2 regions of the Streptomyces yongxingensis genome follow, and region 2 is predicted to be linked to the other one. Evidence: riboswitches for the same ligand, from Rfam matches in the RefSeq annotation. Region 2 holds a riboswitch; the other holds the start of a gene.
The links. Region 2 has a riboswitch for S-adenosylmethionine ahead of ACZ6TD_RS34030 (aminotransferase class V-fold PLP-dependent enzyme). Riboswitches for the same ligand answer to the same signal wherever they lie in the genome.

Region 1: it holds a riboswitch for S-adenosylmethionine, as region 2 does, so the genes downstream of both, ACZ6TD_RS06485 (hypothetical protein) here and ACZ6TD_RS34030 (aminotransferase class V-fold PLP-dependent enzyme) in region 2, are expected to answer to the same signal.

The regions. Positions count from the first base shown of each region.
Region 1 covers NZ_CM145717.1:1,623,504-1,631,120, reverse strand. Annotated here, with positions in the region: gene ACZ6TD_RS06520 (acetyl-CoA C-acetyltransferase) at 1-769, shown strand, start outside; gene ACZ6TD_RS06515 (septal ring lytic transglycosylase RlpA family protein) at 922-1,344, shown strand; gene ACZ6TD_RS06510 (cell wall protein) at 1,358-1,993, shown strand; gene ACZ6TD_RS06505 (MauE/DoxX family redox-associated membrane protein) at 1,990-2,850, shown strand; gene ACZ6TD_RS06500 (ribonuclease BN) at 3,001-3,870, shown strand; gene ACZ6TD_RS06495 (Mut7-C RNAse domain-containing protein) at 4,049-4,792, shown strand; gene ACZ6TD_RS06490 (glutathione S-transferase C-terminal domain-containing protein) at 4,900-5,745, opposite strand; gene ACZ6TD_RS06485 (hypothetical protein) at 5,912-6,112, opposite strand; SAM riboswitch class IV at 6,091-6,238, opposite strand; gene ACZ6TD_RS06480 (PP2C family protein-serine/threonine phosphatase) at 6,356-7,501, opposite strand; gene ACZ6TD_RS06475 (Fpg/Nei family DNA glycosylase) at 7,586-7,617, shown strand, end outside.
Region 2 covers NZ_CM145717.1:7,937,150-7,944,766, forward strand. Annotated here, with positions in the region: gene qcrA (cytochrome bc1 complex Rieske iron-sulfur subunit) at 1-961, shown strand, start outside; gene qcrB (cytochrome bc1 complex cytochrome b subunit) at 958-2,595, shown strand; gene trpD (anthranilate phosphoribosyltransferase) at 2,774-3,847, shown strand; SAM riboswitch class IV at 4,078-4,196, shown strand; gene ACZ6TD_RS34030 (aminotransferase class V-fold PLP-dependent enzyme) at 4,399-5,823, shown strand; gene ACZ6TD_RS34035 (Lrp/AsnC ligand binding domain-containing protein) at 6,291-6,572, opposite strand; gene ACZ6TD_RS34040 (rhomboid family intramembrane serine protease) at 6,569-7,303, opposite strand; gene ACZ6TD_RS34045 (hypothetical protein) at 7,455-7,617, shown strand, end outside.

The sequences.
Region 1 (7,617 bases), 6.3 Mb from region 2:
GGCCGGCGAGCCCCTGGGACTGACCGAAGGCCCCTTCGCGGGCTCGGAGGGGTGGCGGGCGCGCTACGGCGACCGGCCGGTCAGCCAGTTCTACGGAGCCGAGCTGATCGCCGAGAAGTGGGGCATCACCCGCGAGGCCATGGAGGAGTTCGCCCTCGGCTCGCACCAGCGGGCGCTGCGCGCCATCGACGAGGGCCGCTTCGACCGCGAGACCGTCCCGTTCCGGGACGTCTCGGTGGACGAGGGGCCGCGCCGGGACACCAGCCTGGAGAAGATGGCCGCCCTCGAGCCGCTCATCGAGGGCGGGCGGCTCACCGCGGCGCTCTCCTCCCAGGTCTCCGACGGCGCCGCGGCCCTGCTGCTCGCCTCCGAACGGGCCGTACGGGAGCACGGCTTGACCCCGCGCGCCCGGGTGCACCATCTGTCGGTGCGCGGCGAGGACCCGATCCGGATGCTGTCCGCGCCCATCCCGGCGACCGCGCACGCGCTGAAGAAGACCGGGCTGACCATCGGCGACATCGACCTGGTCGAGATCAACGAGGCGTTCGCCCCCGTCGTCCTGGCCTGGCTGGAGGAGACCGGCGCCGACCCCGAGCGGGTCAACGTCAACGGCGGCGCCATCGCCCTGGGCCACCCGCTCGGCGCCACCGGCGCCAAGCTGATGACGACCCTCCTGCACGAACTGGAGCGCACCGGCGGCCGCTACGGACTGCAGACGATGTGTGAGGGCGGCGGCCAGGCGAACGTGACGATCGTCGAGCGGTTGTGAGGACCGCGACCACCGACTCGACGGACGGAGTCCGGCGCATCGCCGAGTGGTTGTGAGGACTCCGACCGGACGCCTTCCCGTGGCGACCGCGCCCGGCCCCGCAGATGATGGTGCTGCTCCGAGGGCGGGACCGAGGCCGGGAGGACGGTGCCATGGCGTGCGGATCGACCAAGCTCTGGAACGGCGAGGCCACCTGGTTCTGTTGTGGCAGCGCCTGGGGTCCGTGCGCCTCCGCGGGCGGCGGGGCGTGCGGCACCTGCCGGTCCAGCGCGCTGCAGGCCGCATGGCCCCACGCCTCCAAGGCGTGCTGGGACATCACCCGGCCGGACCTGTGCGGCGAGGACATACCCCGGCGCGGCTGCGGCTCGGTGATGAAGGTGCGCCATGACTGCTCGGGCGCGAGCGTCTGTGTCACCGTCAGCGACTGCGGCCCGCGTACCCGCAGCTTCTGCTCCGAGTCCACCTGCTGCGACGGGGTCTGCCGCACCAACCGGGTCATCGACCTCACCCCCGCCGCCTTCTCCGCCATCGGCAGCCTGAGCTCCGGCACCCTGCCGGTCTCCATCTTCGAATGAGGCGGGCCCGGCCATGAGCGCGTACCGAACCGGCGACCCCCTCGATCGCCGTCGCTTCCTCACCACCGCCGCCCTCCACGGCGCCACCGTCATCGGGGCGACCGCCCTGGGCGCCGTGGACGCCGACGCCGCCTTCGCCGCCCCGATACACCCCCTGGACCCCGCGGTCGCCGAGAGCGCCTTCGCCGAGGGGCGGATCACCGCGATCAACGACGACGTCCTGGAGGTCGCGGGCTCCTACGGCGACCACTCCCGGGTGCGGGTCACGGGCGCCACCAGCGTCTGGAAGGCACGGGCCACCACCGCGGCCGACATCGAGACCGGCGACGGACTCTACGCCCGCGGCGTCCCGCTGCCCGACGGCACCATCGCGGCCGACGCGGTGTGGGTCAACATCGTGAACCTCCACGCCACCATCCGCGGCATCGAGAAGACCCGGCTGCACCTCGCCCACGGGCAGCACGAGATCGTCGGCAACCTCATGGCGGAGACCACCAGCGCCGCGTACGGCACCGCCTCGCCCACCGCCGATCTGTCCCGGCTCACCATCGGGCAGAGCGCCCAGGTCCTGGGCGCGTGGCGGCCGTCCGACGGCTCCGTGGACCTCGTCCGGGTCGCGGTCGCCCCCGGCGCGGGGAGGCGGCGGTGAGCACCCTGGTCCGCGACCTCGCCCCGCTGGTGCTCGCCGGGGTGCTCGGGCCGGCCGGTGCGGGCAAGCTGTTCGGCCGGGGCACCGCCCGGCAGGCGCCGCGTACCGCGCTCGCGCGGCTGCTGCGCGACGGCGGCCGGGCCGCGCTCGCCCTCCGCGTCCTCGGCGCGGTCGAACTCCTCCTCGCCGCCGCGCTGCTGGCACCGCCCGTCACCCCGCTCCCGGGAGCGGCGGCCGCCCTCCTCGGCGCGGGCTTCATCGGCTATCTCGGATACGCCCGCGCCGCCGCGCCCGGCTCCTCCTGCGGCTGTACGGCCCGGCCGGACACCCCCCTCACCTGGCGCGCCTTCGCCCGCGCCGCCACGGTTCTCGCGGGCGGGGTCGCGGCGGCCCTGGCCCAACAGCCCTGGTGGACCGCGGCGGGCCGCCGTCCGGCCGCGGCGCTGTGCCTGGTCCTGGCCGCGGCGACGGCCCTGACGGCCCTCTCCGCCGATCCGGAGCGCCGCTGGCGGATGCCGCTGCGCCGACTGCGGCTGCGGATCACCGGGCATCCGCTCGCCGCGACCGGAGCGCGGACGGCGGTCCCGGTCGCCGCGACCGTCGAACTGCTGGAGCGCTCGCGCGCCTGGCAGAGCGTCTCCCGCGTGGTGCGCTCCGCGCTGCTGGACCACTGGGACGACGGCGGCTGGCGCATCCTCCAGTTCGCCGGGGTGTACGGGGGCGGCCCGGCCGCGAGGCCCGTGCTGGTGCTCTTCGCGGTGGACGCCGGGGCCAGCCTGGACACGGTGCGCGAGCCCGCCGTCCGGGTCAGCGTCATCGACGCGGACAGCGGGGCCCCGGTCATGGCCACGGCGTGAGGCCCGCCGAGCGGGCACCGACGGCCGCCCGGACACCGCACGCGTGTTCCGGCGGCATGCACGGCGGAGCTCCCGGCGGAACGTCACCACCCCGCGTAGCCTGGACGGCACTGCCCAGGTCGAGCCGGTGGCGTGGGTAGGGGAGTGGCTATGTCCGAGAATCGGTCCGCGTTCGGCTCCCGGGGGCCCAGGTCCTGGTCCTGGTGGCGGCGGCTGGAGGACACGTTCCACCGGTCCGCGATGGGACGCGGATGGCGCCGGGGCAGCGAATTCGAGCTGCTGCACCGTGCGATGGGCTTCGCCGCCCTGGGCTTCCTCACCCTGGTGCCCCTGCTGATCGTGGTCGCCGCGGCCGATCCGGTGAACCGGCTCGGCTTCGCCCAGTGGCTGGCCGAGGGCCTCGGGCTCACCTCGACCTCGCGGGACGAGGTGCAGCGGCTGTTCGCCCCGCCCAAGCAGGCGCTGGAGTCCACCACCGCCTTCGGTCTCGCCATGCTGGCCATCTTCGGAGTGCGCTTCGGCACGGTGCTCCAGGTCGGCTACGAGAAGGTGTGGGAGCTGCCGGCCGGCCGCTGGCACACGGTCTGGCGCCATCTGGTGTGGCTCGTGGTGCTGATCTGCTATCTGCTGCTCTCCGCCCATCTGGCGCCCGGTGTCTCCCGGGTGCTGGTGGCGGTGGTGGGCACGGTGCTGTTCTTCTGGTGGTCGCAGCGGCTGCTGCTGGGCGGGCGGATCAGCTGGGGCGCCCTGCTGCCCGGCGCGCTGGCCACCAGCGTCGGGCTGCTGGGGCTGCGGGTCTTCTCCCAGCTGGTGTTCTCCCCGCTGATCGCCTCCAGCACGGTCTCCTACGGCCCGGTCGGCACCGTCCTGGTCGTCCAGTCCTGGCTGGTCGGCGTCGGCTACGTGGTCTTCGGCGGTGCGCTCGTCGGGCGGGTGCTGCACGAGGACTACCTGCGGATGGTGGCATGGCGCCGCAAGCGGCGCCGCGACCGGGCCAAGGCGGCCGCGCCGCCGGAGTGACGCCCCGGCCCGCTCGAAGTGGCCCGCGAACAGCGGCTGCTCCGGTCTGCGTAGCCGCCACGCGGGTGTACGTCCACGACGCGCGGGACGGCGGGCCTGCTCGAATACACGGACACGCGGGTGCTCTGGTCCCGAAACGCCGTCGCCCCGGGTCGGGGGCGCCTGGCATGCTGGCGGTGTGAATGGACCCGAGATCCACGTCAGCCTCGCCCCTGAGCTGCGCTTCTTCGCCGTTCCCGAGCGGCGCCGCCCCTGGACGGCCGTCGTCACCGACGGCGTCTCCACCCTCGGCCATGTGGTCGAGTCGCTCGGGGTCCCGCTCACCGAGGTCGGCGGGCTGCTGGTGAACGGCGAGGAGACCGCCGTCTCGCATGTGCCGGGCGCCGGGGAGACCGTGGAGGTCCACCCGGTCGTCCGCCCGCAGCGGGTGCCGGGCGCGCCGCTGCGCTTCCTGCTCGATGTGCACCTGGGCACGCTCGCGCGGCGGCTGCGGCTGCTGGGCGTGGACGCCGCGTACGAGAGCGAGGACATCGGCGACCCCGAGCTGGCCGCGCGCTCCGCCGCCCAGCGGCGGGTGCTGCTCTCCCGCGACCGGGGGCTGCTGCGCCGCCGCGAGCTGTGGGCCGGGGCCTATGTCTACAGCGACCGGCCCGATGAGCAACTGCGCGACGTCCTCGGACGGTTCACCCCGAGCCTGGCGCCCTGGACCCGCTGTACCGCCTGCAACGGGCCGCTGGAGGACGCCGACAAGGAGACGGTCCGGGAGCAGCTCCAGCACGGCACCCGGCGCACGTACGACGTCTTCGCGCGCTGCACGGTCTGTGAGCGGGTCTACTGGCGCGGTGCCCACCACGCCCGTCTGGAGGCCATCGTGGCCGGGGCGATGGGCGAGTTCGGCGACGCCCGGGCCGCGCTGTCCTGAGCGCCGGGCCGTTCGCCGCGACGCCGAGCGGCGCTGACGGACGCGGCGCGGGCACTGGAAGTCGTGTCCGCCCGCGGCGAGTCCCATGATCGACCCGCGCCGGCCTCTCAGGACACCTCGTCCTGGGCGGCCTCCGGAAGCGTGGTGTGGAAGGCCGGGTGGGCGTGCAGCCGCCGCACATAGGCGCGCAGATGCCCATGGCGGGAGACCCGGTCGGCCGCGTCGGCGTCCAGGAGAGGCCGGTGCTCGGTGTCCAACTGGACGAGGGCCACCCACAGGTCCACATCGGCGGCGGTCAGCTCCTCGCCCAGGGCGTACGGCGCGGCCGTCAGCCCGCGGTCGAGCCGGCCGAGGGCGGTCAGCAGCCGCTCCAGCGCCGCGTCCCGGCACTCCGCCTCGGATGCCGTCCCGGCCTGCCGGGCGGCGTGGGTGACGTCCGCGTCGAGAAGGTCCCGGAGGGCGTCGATGTCCGGGGCGAGGGCCGCCGGGCGCAGCCGGGGGCGTCCGGTTCCGCCGTCGTCGCTCAGATGGCCGGCGAGGTCACGCAGGATGTCGGGCGTGTGATTGCTGACGACACGTCCGGTCCAGCCGTCGCACAGCGCGGGCGCGTCCACCGGTCCGTTGTAGCGGTGCCAGGTGGCCTCGTACGCCCCGCGCAGTGCGGCGTACGCCTCGGGGGTGTCGTCCGGGAGCCCGACGAGGGTGGTGGCCACGGTGTCCCGCAGCCCGAGCAGATCGAGGGTGATGGAGACGCGCAGTGAGAGCGGACAGCTCGCGGAGAGATAGAGCCGATAGCGATGCGGCACCGGATAGAAACCACCGGCGAGGTCGACGCCGATGCGGCTGCGGAAGCGGTGCGGTGGCGCGGGCGGGGCGATCCGGGGGCGGGGTGAGCAGGGGTCGGGGTCGAGAAGAGCGGCAGGACCTGAACTGACCGGAAACGTCTCGGACATGGCTCTCCAAGGCAGTGACGAAAAGCCCCGGCCCCGCCGGTTGAGGGCGGCGCCGATGGCGCGACGGAAGGGAAGCCCGCGCGGGGCACCCGCCGGGACGGGGCCGGGACACACCCGACCCCCGGCGCGCGGGCCGCGCTCGGTGACCGTGTCGACTCGGGCCGACTCAGACGGCTGGACTGGAGGCGCTGCAGATGCGCAGCAGATCGATGTGCAGCCGCCTGGTCAGGAGGCGGAGCCGGCGGAGCGGGGACCACGGCCGGGGACGCCGACGGACGCCGTCCCCGTGGCTGTCGGTCCTGGGCATCTCCACCGATCCCATCATCCGGGGCTCGCGGGGCAGCGAGACCGCGCTTGTCCCGTCCACGCCGACGGAACCTGGTCGTCACCCGGGGGCACCCCGTCGCGGGAGAAGGGTTGCCTGTCAACGAGCCGGGGCCGATGACCCACCTGAGCGGGGAGTTCCGCACGGTGGGCGCTGACAATCGTGACCGTCCCTGACAGTGTCGTCGCGCTCCGCGAGGGCGTCAACCCATGCCGGAGTGGCCAACGTCGGCCGACGGTACGTACGGCGCCCTGGCACAACCGGCTCGGAGGGGGCGCGACCGGGTCAGCGGAACGGCCGGTCCGCGCCGTCGACGGCCCGCTCGACGAGGACCATGGCCGCGTCGTCCGTCAGCCGTCCCTCGGTGTGCCGGACCAGGGCGTGGCGCAGCCGGTCCAGGTACTCGGACGGGGTGGCGCAGTCCAGCGTCTCCATGGTCCGGTGCAGCGGAAAGAACTCGTCGCAGTTGTTGCGGGCCTCGACCACCCCGTCGGTGTGCAGCAACAGCCGGTCACCGGGCAGGAACGGAAAGGTCTCGACGCCGATCGCGGGAGGGCCGAGGAACTCCTCGAGGCCGAGCGGTGGCAGCGGGCGGGCCGGGTCCAGGGAGCGCACCTTGCGCTCGCGCATCACCAGGGGCGGCGGATGGCCGCGGTTGATCAGCTGGACCAGCGACTCGTCGGTCACCTGGGCGAGGAGCACGGTGACGAACTGCTCCTCCAGCTCCCGCGGATCCTGTAGCTGGGAGCGGTCCAGCAGCTCGTACTCGCGCGCCAGCGCGGCCGCACAGCGGTGCATCACCTCGGCGAGGTCCTGCTCGTAGTGCACCGCCTCCCGGAAGGCGCCCACGACGGCCGCGGCGGACCGCACCGCGGCCAGCCCCTTTCCCCGTACATCGCCGACGATCAGCCGCACTCCGTAGCGGGTGCACATCGCCTCGTAGAGGTCCCCGCCGATCTGCGCGCCGCGCTCGGCCGCCAGATAGACGCTGGCGGTGTTCACCACGCCCATCCGGGCGGGCAGCGGCCGCAGCACCACGTTCTGGGACACCTCGGCGATCCGGCGGATATGGGCCAGCTCGCGGTCCCGGCGCAGCCGCACCGCGCTGGTCGCCACGCTCGCCACCGCCACCACCAGCAGGGCCAGCAGATTCGTGTACACCTGCGGGGCGCCCCAGGCGTCGTTGTGGATGGCGGTGATCGCGCTGACCACGCCCGCCAGCACCGCCACCCCGACGGTGCCGACCGGCCCCATGGTCACCGCCGCCAGCGCCGGCGCCGGGGAGAGCAGGGGGCCGGTGTAGAGGGTGTGCGCGGGGGAGAGCTCGATGCCGAGCACCGCCGCCAGGACCAGGAACGGCAGACACCGTGTGATCGCGAACAGCGTCTGGCTGCGACCGCTCACCCCAGGGGCGGCGCGCATGAATCGCATAATTCGGACTTTATCCGATGAAGACCCACGAACGGGGGTGCTCTCCGCAACGCGCGACGGAAGCCCCGGGCGTAGCCTGACGCTATGCCCGAGCTTCCGGACGTCGAGGGGTTCCG
Region 2 (7,617 bases):
CCCGGGGCTGCCCCCGCACGAGCACCGTAAGCAGGACATCGACGAGCGGGCCGCGAGGCGCTCCGAGCGCACCGTCGCAATGCTCTTCACGGTCTCGATGCTGGCCACGATCGCCTTCATCGCCGCGTATGTGGCACTCCCGGTCGACAAGTACATCTACGTCTTCCCGATCGGGCACATCAGCGCGCTGAACTTCGCGCTGGGGCTGACGCTCGGCATCGCGCTGTTCACCATCGGCGCGGGCGCGGTCCACTGGGCCCGCACCCTGATGTCCGATGTGGAGATCGCCGACGAGCGCCACCCCATCGAGGCCAGCCCCGAGGTGAAGTCGAAGGTCCTCGAGGATTTCGCCGCCGGCGCCAAGGAGTCCGGCTTCGGCCGTCGCAAGCTGGCCCGCAACACCCTCTTCGGCGCGCTCGCGCTGGTGCCGCTCTCCGGCGTCGTGCTGCTGCGCGACCTCGGCCCGATGCCCGGCACCAAGCTCCGGCACACCAAGTGGGCCAAGGGCAAGAAGCTGCTCAACTACAACACCATGCAGCCGCTGCGCCCCGAGGACATCTCCGTGGGTTCGCTCACCTTCGCCATGCCCGAGGGCATGAGCGAGGAGCAGCACGACTTCCAGACGGAGATCGCCAAGGCGGCCCTGATGCTGGTCCGGCTCCAGCCGGAGAACATCAAGGACAAGCGCGAACTGGACTGGTCGCACGAGGGCATCGTCGCGTTCTCCAAGATCTGCACCCACGTCGGCTGCCCGATCAACCTCTACGAGCAGCAGACGCACCACGTCCTGTGCCCCTGCCACCAGTCGACCTTCGACCTCTCCGACGGTGGCCGAGTGATCTTCGGTCCGGCCGGTCACGCGCTGCCGCAGCTGCGGATCAGGGCCAACGACCAGGGGTACCTCGAAGCCATGGGCGACTTCTCGGAGCCCGTCGGTCCTGCTTACTGGGAGCGCGGATGAGTACTACAAGCGACAGCGCCGCGCAGCGCCGGGGCAAAGCGCCCGCGGGTGAGCGCGTCGCGGACTGGGCCGACGGCCGGCTGGGCATCTACAGCCTGGCCAAGGCCAATATGCGCAAGATCTTCCCGGACCACTGGTCCTTCATGCTGGGCGAGGTCTGCCTCTACAGCTTCATCATCATCATCCTCACGGGTGTGTACCTGACGCTGTTCTTCCACCCCAGCATGGCGGAGGTCACCTACGAGGGCCCGTACGTCCCGATGCAGGGCGTGCGGATGTCCGAGGCGTTCCAGTCGACCCTCGACATCAGCTTCGAGGTGCGGGGCGGTCTGCTCATCCGGCAGATCCACCACTGGGCCGCGCTGGTCTTCCTCGCCGGCATGTTCACGCACATGATGCGCGTGTTCTTCACCGGTGCGTTCCGCAAGCCGCGTGAGATCAACTGGCTGTTCGGCTTCCTGCTGTTCTTCCTCGGCATGCTGACCGGCTTCACCGGCTACTCGCTCCCCGACGACCTGCTCTCCGGCACCGGTCTGCGGTTCATCGAGGGTGTGTTCCTGTCGATCCCGGTGGTCGGCACCTACATCTCGATGTTCGTCTTCGGCGGCGAGTTCCCCGGCACGGACCTCATCGCGAGGCTCTACCCGGTCCACGTCCTGCTGCTGCCGGGCATCATGCTCGGCCTGCTGGTGGCGCACCTGATCCTGGTCTTCTACCACAAGCACACGCAGTACCCCGGGGCCGGAAAGACCGAGAAGAACGTCGTCGGCATGCCTCTGCTGCCGGTCTACATGGCCAAGGCGGGCGGCTTCTTCTTCCTGGTCTTCGGTGTGATCGCGGTCATCTCCGCGATCGCGACCATCAACCCGATCTGGACCATCGGCCCCTACCGGCCCGACCAGGTGTCCACCGGCGCCCAGCCCGACTGGTACATGGGCTTCGCCGAGGGTCTGGTCCGTGTGATGCCCGGCTGGGAGATCACCGCCTGGGGCCACACGCTCGTCCTGGGCGTGTTCATCCCGATCGTGCTCTTCCCGCTGGTCCTGTTCGCGATCGGGCTCTACCCGTTCATCGAGTCCTGGATCACCGGCGACAAGCGTGAGCACCACATCCTGGACCGCCCGCGCAACGCCCCGACCCGTACGGCCTTCGGTGTCGCCTGGATGACCGCGTACTTCGTGATGCTGGTCGGTGGCGGTAACGACCTGTGGGCCACCCACTTCCACCTGTCGATCAACTCGATCACGTGGTTCGTGCGGATCGCCTTCTTCGTGGGCCCGGTCCTGGCGTTCATCGCCACCAAGCGGATCTGCCTCGGCCTCCAGCGGCGCGACAGGGACAAGGTGCTGCACGGCCGTGAGACCGGCATCATCAAGCGGCTGCCGCACGGTGAGTTCATCGAGGTCCACGAGCCGCTCGCGCAGGAGCAGCTGCACACGCTCACCCAGCACGAGCAGCCCGAGCCCTACGAGATCGGCCCGGAGGTCGACGAGAACGGGGTCAAGCGGAAGATAAAGCGTTCTCAGAAGCTCCGTTCGAAGCTCTCCAAGGGCTACTACGGCGAGAACAACGTCATTCCGAAGCCGACCCGCGAGGAGTACCACGAGATCACCAGCGGCCACGGCCACCACTGATCTCCCGGTACCCCTTCAGCGACCGGTTTCTTCCTACAGCGACGCCACACCACCAGGGCCCCGGCCCGGACCACACGGTCCGGCCGGGGCCCCGGCCGTGCTGCCGATAGGCTTGCGACGGGCCGCTGAAGTGCGCGGACCCCTTCCCTGCCCACCCCCACGGATCCAGGAGCGGACCATGGACGTTGTGACCCCCGCCGGAGGCGACAGCACCGCGACGGCCCGCACCTGGCCGGACGTACTCAGCTCGCTGATCGCCGGCCGGGACCTCGATGCCGACGACACCGCCTGGGCCATGGACCGGATCATGCGGGGCGAGGCCACCGACGCGCAGATCGCCGGTTTCGCGATCGCGCTGCGTGCCAAGGGCGAGACGGTCTCCGAGGTGGCCGGTCTGGTGCGGGCCATGTACGAGCACGCCAGGGTGATCGAGGTGCCCGGGGCGACCGTGGACATCGTGGGCACCGGCGGTGACCGCGCCAGGACGGTCAACATCTCCACCATGTCCGCGCTGGTCGTCGCCGGTACCGGCGCGCGGGTGGTCAAGCACGGCAACCGCGCCGCGTCCTCCGCCAGCGGCGCCTCCGACGTGCTGGAGAAGCTCGGCGTCAATCTGGACATCACCCCCGAGCGGGTGGTCGAGGTCGCGGAGGAGGCGGGGATCACCTTCTGCTTCGCGGTGAAGTTCCACCCGTCGCTGCGTCATGTCGCCTCGGCCCGGCGCGAGCTGGGCGTCGCCACCCCGTTCAACCTGCTCGGCCCGCTGACCAACCCGGCGAAGGTCACCTGCCAGGCGACCGGGGTCGCCGATGCCCGTATGGCGCCCATCATCGCCGGGGTGCTGGCCGAGCGGGGCTCCTCAGCGCTGGTCGTCCGGGGCGACGACGGGCTGGACGAGCTCACCGTGACCACGACCTCCCAGGTGTGGGAGGTCCGGGACGGCGCCGTGCGCCAGGAGACCTTCGACCCCCGGGACGTGGGCGTCGAGCGGGCCCCGGTGGAGGCCCTGCGGGGCGCGGACGCCTCGTACAACGCCGATGTGGCCCGCCGGCTGCTGGCGGGCGAGCGGGGCCCGGTCCGGGACGCGGTGCTGCTGAACTCGGCGGCGGCGCTGGTGGCGCTCGAGCGGGAGCCGGGGGACAAGCCCCTGACGGACCGGATCGGGGCGGGTGTGGCGCGGGCCGCCGAGTCGATCGACTCGGGCGCGGCGCGCGACGTCCTGGAGCGATGGGTCCGGGCCACCCACGCCTGAGCGCTCCGCTGAGAGTGGTCTGATATGTCGTCGACGGTCTGCGGCGCCGTCGTGGCTGGTCGCGCCCACGAGGCGGAGCCGCACATCGACACGGCCCAGCGCCCCTTCAGGGCGCCGCCGAACCGCAGCCGACTTGCCCCTGTCCGGTGAACTCCTTACGGCGCCCATGGTCTGTCCGGGATGCGGACAGGGCATGGGCGCCGGCGCCTGACATGGCATACTCCTGCCCAGGTCACGAGCGACAGCGACTACGGCCCCGGCCCGCTGTCCGGCAACCCTCCGTCCGTGGCGGGGTGCCCCGGGTGATGACCAGGCCGCCAGGCAGCGAGGCCGGCGGCAAGCGCGGACCCCTCGCACTAGGGGTCCTGGTGGTCGAGGGAGTTCTTCCGTGATGCAGCGAATGCGCTAGGGCCGAGCGGCCCGTCTCTCCTCAATGTGCTCCGCACGGTGCGGCCGTGCGTCGAGCGATTTTCCGCGCCCTTACGGCTGGCTCGCCGCCTCCGTTTCCGTGCGCGTCACGCATTCATTCGACCCTTTCGGGAGACTTCGCCATGTCCGAGCGCCCTGCTGCCACCGCCTCCGCCTCCGCTTCCGCCACCGCTTCCGCCTCCGCCTCCGCCTCCACCACCGCTGTCGCCGCCTGTGAGCCGCTGCCCGTGCTGGGCAGCGACGTCCTGGTGCCGCTGGTCACCGGCGGTGAGGTGACCTACGCGGCGCTCGACTACGCCGCCAGCGCCCCCGCGCTGCGGCGGGTCTGGGACGACATCGCCGCCTACGCGCCCTACTACGGCAGCGTGCACCGCGGGGCCGGCTACCTCTCGCAGCTGTCCACCGACCTCTTCGAGAACAGCCGTAAGGACGTCGCCGCCTTCCTCGGCTGCCGCGAGGACGACCAGGTCGTCTTCACCCGCTCCACCACCGATTCGCTCAACCTCCTGGCCGCCGTGGCGCCCCGGGGCACCGAGGTCTTCGTCTTCGAGACCGAGCACCACGCCTCGCTGCTGCCGTGGGAGCAGCGGGAGGACGTCACCGTTCGCTACCTCAGCGCCCCGCGCTCCCCACGGCAGGCGGTGGAGACGCTGGAGAAGGCGCTCGCGGGGCGCGCCGGGGGCCCGGCGCTGGTCTGCGTGACCGGCGCGTCCAATGTGACCGGCGAGCTGTGGCCGGTGCGCGAGCTGGCCGCGGTCGCGCACGCCCACGGCGCCCGTATCGTCCTGGACGCCGCGCAGCTTGCCCCGCACCACCCCGTGGACATCGCGGAGGCGGACGTCGACTGGGTGGCCTTCTCCGGGCACAAGCTGTACGCGCCCTTCGGGGCCGGGGTGCTGGCCGGGCGGGCGGACTGGCTGCGGGAGGCCCGGCCGTATCTGGCGGGCGGCGGCGCCAGCCGTAAGGTGACGCGCAGGGACGACGGCGGCGTCGACGTCGAGTGGCACACCACCGCCGCCCGGCACGAGGCGGGCTCGCCGAACGTCATCGGCGTCTACGCGATCGCGTCGGCCTGCAAGGCGCTGACCGAGGCCGGTTTCGAGGGCCTGGTCGCCCGTGAGCGGAAGCTGATCGAGAAGGTGCGGGCGGGGCTGGCCGAGGTGCCCGAGGTGCGGGTGCTCTCGCTCTTCGGCGACGAGGCCCCCCGGGTCGGCGTGCTGTCGTTCGTGGTGGAGGGCTGGAACAGCTCCCACTTCGCGGCCGCGCTCTCCGCGGAGTACGGCATCGGCGTACGCGACGGGCTGTTCTGCGCCCACCCGCTGGTCCGCACCCTGCTGGACAGCGAGCCCGACGAGCCGGGCGAGTGCGGGGCGCCCGAGGCCGCGCCGGGGGAGCGGTCGCTGAACGCGATCCGGGTCAGCTTCGGGGCGGGCACCCCGGACGAGCATGTGGAGCGGTTCGTGGGCGCCGTGAAGGAGCTGGTGCGCGACGGCGCCCGGTGGAGCTACCGCACGGAGGACGGCCGCTGCGTCCCCGACCGCGGCTGAGGCCCAACGGGCCTCGTGGGCCCCTGGGCCAAGAGTTCGGGAGCGCCGGACCCTGCGGGGTGTCCGGGGGTTCTTTCCCCTCCCCGCCCCTTCCCGCAACCAGGGGCTCCGCCCCTGGACCCCGCGATCAGCTGACCGCCCTGTGAGGGCAGGGGCCAGAGTGCCCGCGGGGCGGGCGGTGAGGGCGCGAATGCCCGCCCCGGCGGGCTGGCCGCGTCTGCGCGCCTACGTGGCGGATGACCGCATCCGGGTCGGCCCGGCCGGGGCCTGGGGCGAGCCCCGGTTTCCGCGGGGGTGAGGAGGTGGTCGTCGTTGTCGTGGGTGGCGCGGGCGTCCGCGCGCATCCGGATTGTCCGGCCGGGGTCTGGGGCGGAGCCCCAGTTGTGGGAAGGGGCGGGGAGGGGCAGCATCGATATGCGGCTCCGCCGCGTGGGCCCGCCGCAGGCGTCACGCGCCGCCGGACACCCTCAGCCGTCCAGGCCGATCGCGAACGCCGCCTCCAGGTCGTGCTGGGAGTACGTCCGGAAGGCGATGTGGGTCTCGGTCGAGGCCACCCCCGGCAGCTTGCTGATCTGACCGGTGATGATGTCCGCGAGGTCGTCGTGCCGGGCCACCCGCACCATCGCGATCAGATCGTGCGCGCCGGTGACCGAGTAGACCTCGCTCACACCCTCCAGCGCGGCGATCTTCTCGGCGGTCTCCGGGATCTGGTCCACGTTGGTCTTGATGAGCACGATCGAAGTGATCACGGCTGGCTTTCTCCCTCACTGGCCCTGGCTGCGCCGCCCACTCTAGCCCTCCGCCCGAACCGGGCCCACGCGTAGAGAAAGCCGAGCGTGAAGCCCACGAGATGGGCGAGATAGGCGACGCCGGGGCGGTCGTCGGCCTCCCGGGCGGCCAGCCACTGGAGGGCCACCCAGAAGATCAGCACCGCCCAGGCCGGAAAGCGCAGCGGGAGGAAGAACAGGAACGGGAAGAGGCTGGTCACCCGGGCCCGGGGAAACAGCCACAGAAAGGCGCCGAGCACCCCGGAGATGGCCCCGGAGGCGCCCACCAGGGACTGGGCCGAGTCGGCGTGCGCGGCGGCGTAGCCGAGCAGCGCCAGATAGCCGGTGGCGAGGTAGAAGACGGCGAACTGGAAACGGCCCATCCGCTCCTCGGTCATCGCCCCGAAGACATAGAGGAACAGCATGTTGCCGAGCAGATGCAGCCAGTTGCCGTGCACGAACAGCGCGGTCAGCGGGGCGAGCGGCTGATCGGGGTCGCCGCTCCACAGGGCGCTGGGCACCACCCCCCAGCGCTCGAAGTACGCGGACTGGGCCTCCACCAGCCGCCCGCCCGAGCCATAGCCGGGGTTGAGCCCCGAGGCCGGTCCGAGGACGAAGATCAGGCAGCAGCTGACGATCAGGCCGTACGTCATCCAGGGGCGGCCGGGCCCCGCCATCCAGGGGCGGTGGCGCCCCGACGACGTCTCGATCATGGGCAGATCATTCCGTACCGGGCACAACCTCCACAGAGCGCCTCGCCGCGCTCCGCCGGGTCGTGGGGCGGACGGGCCCGGCACGGGCCAGGGCTCAGGCCGTAGGGTTACAGGACGCCGCCGACGAGCCGAGAAGCGAGGATCCGCAACCATGGCCGTGCCCCTGCCGACCGCCCAGACCCGCTGGCGTTGCACACTGTGCGGCAATCTCACCCGGTTCGATGTGACCCGCTCGACCAGAGCCGTGGAGTATGTGCATCTCGACCTGGCGGGGGAACCCAGCGTCGAGGAACGCGAGGTGCTCAGTGAGACCA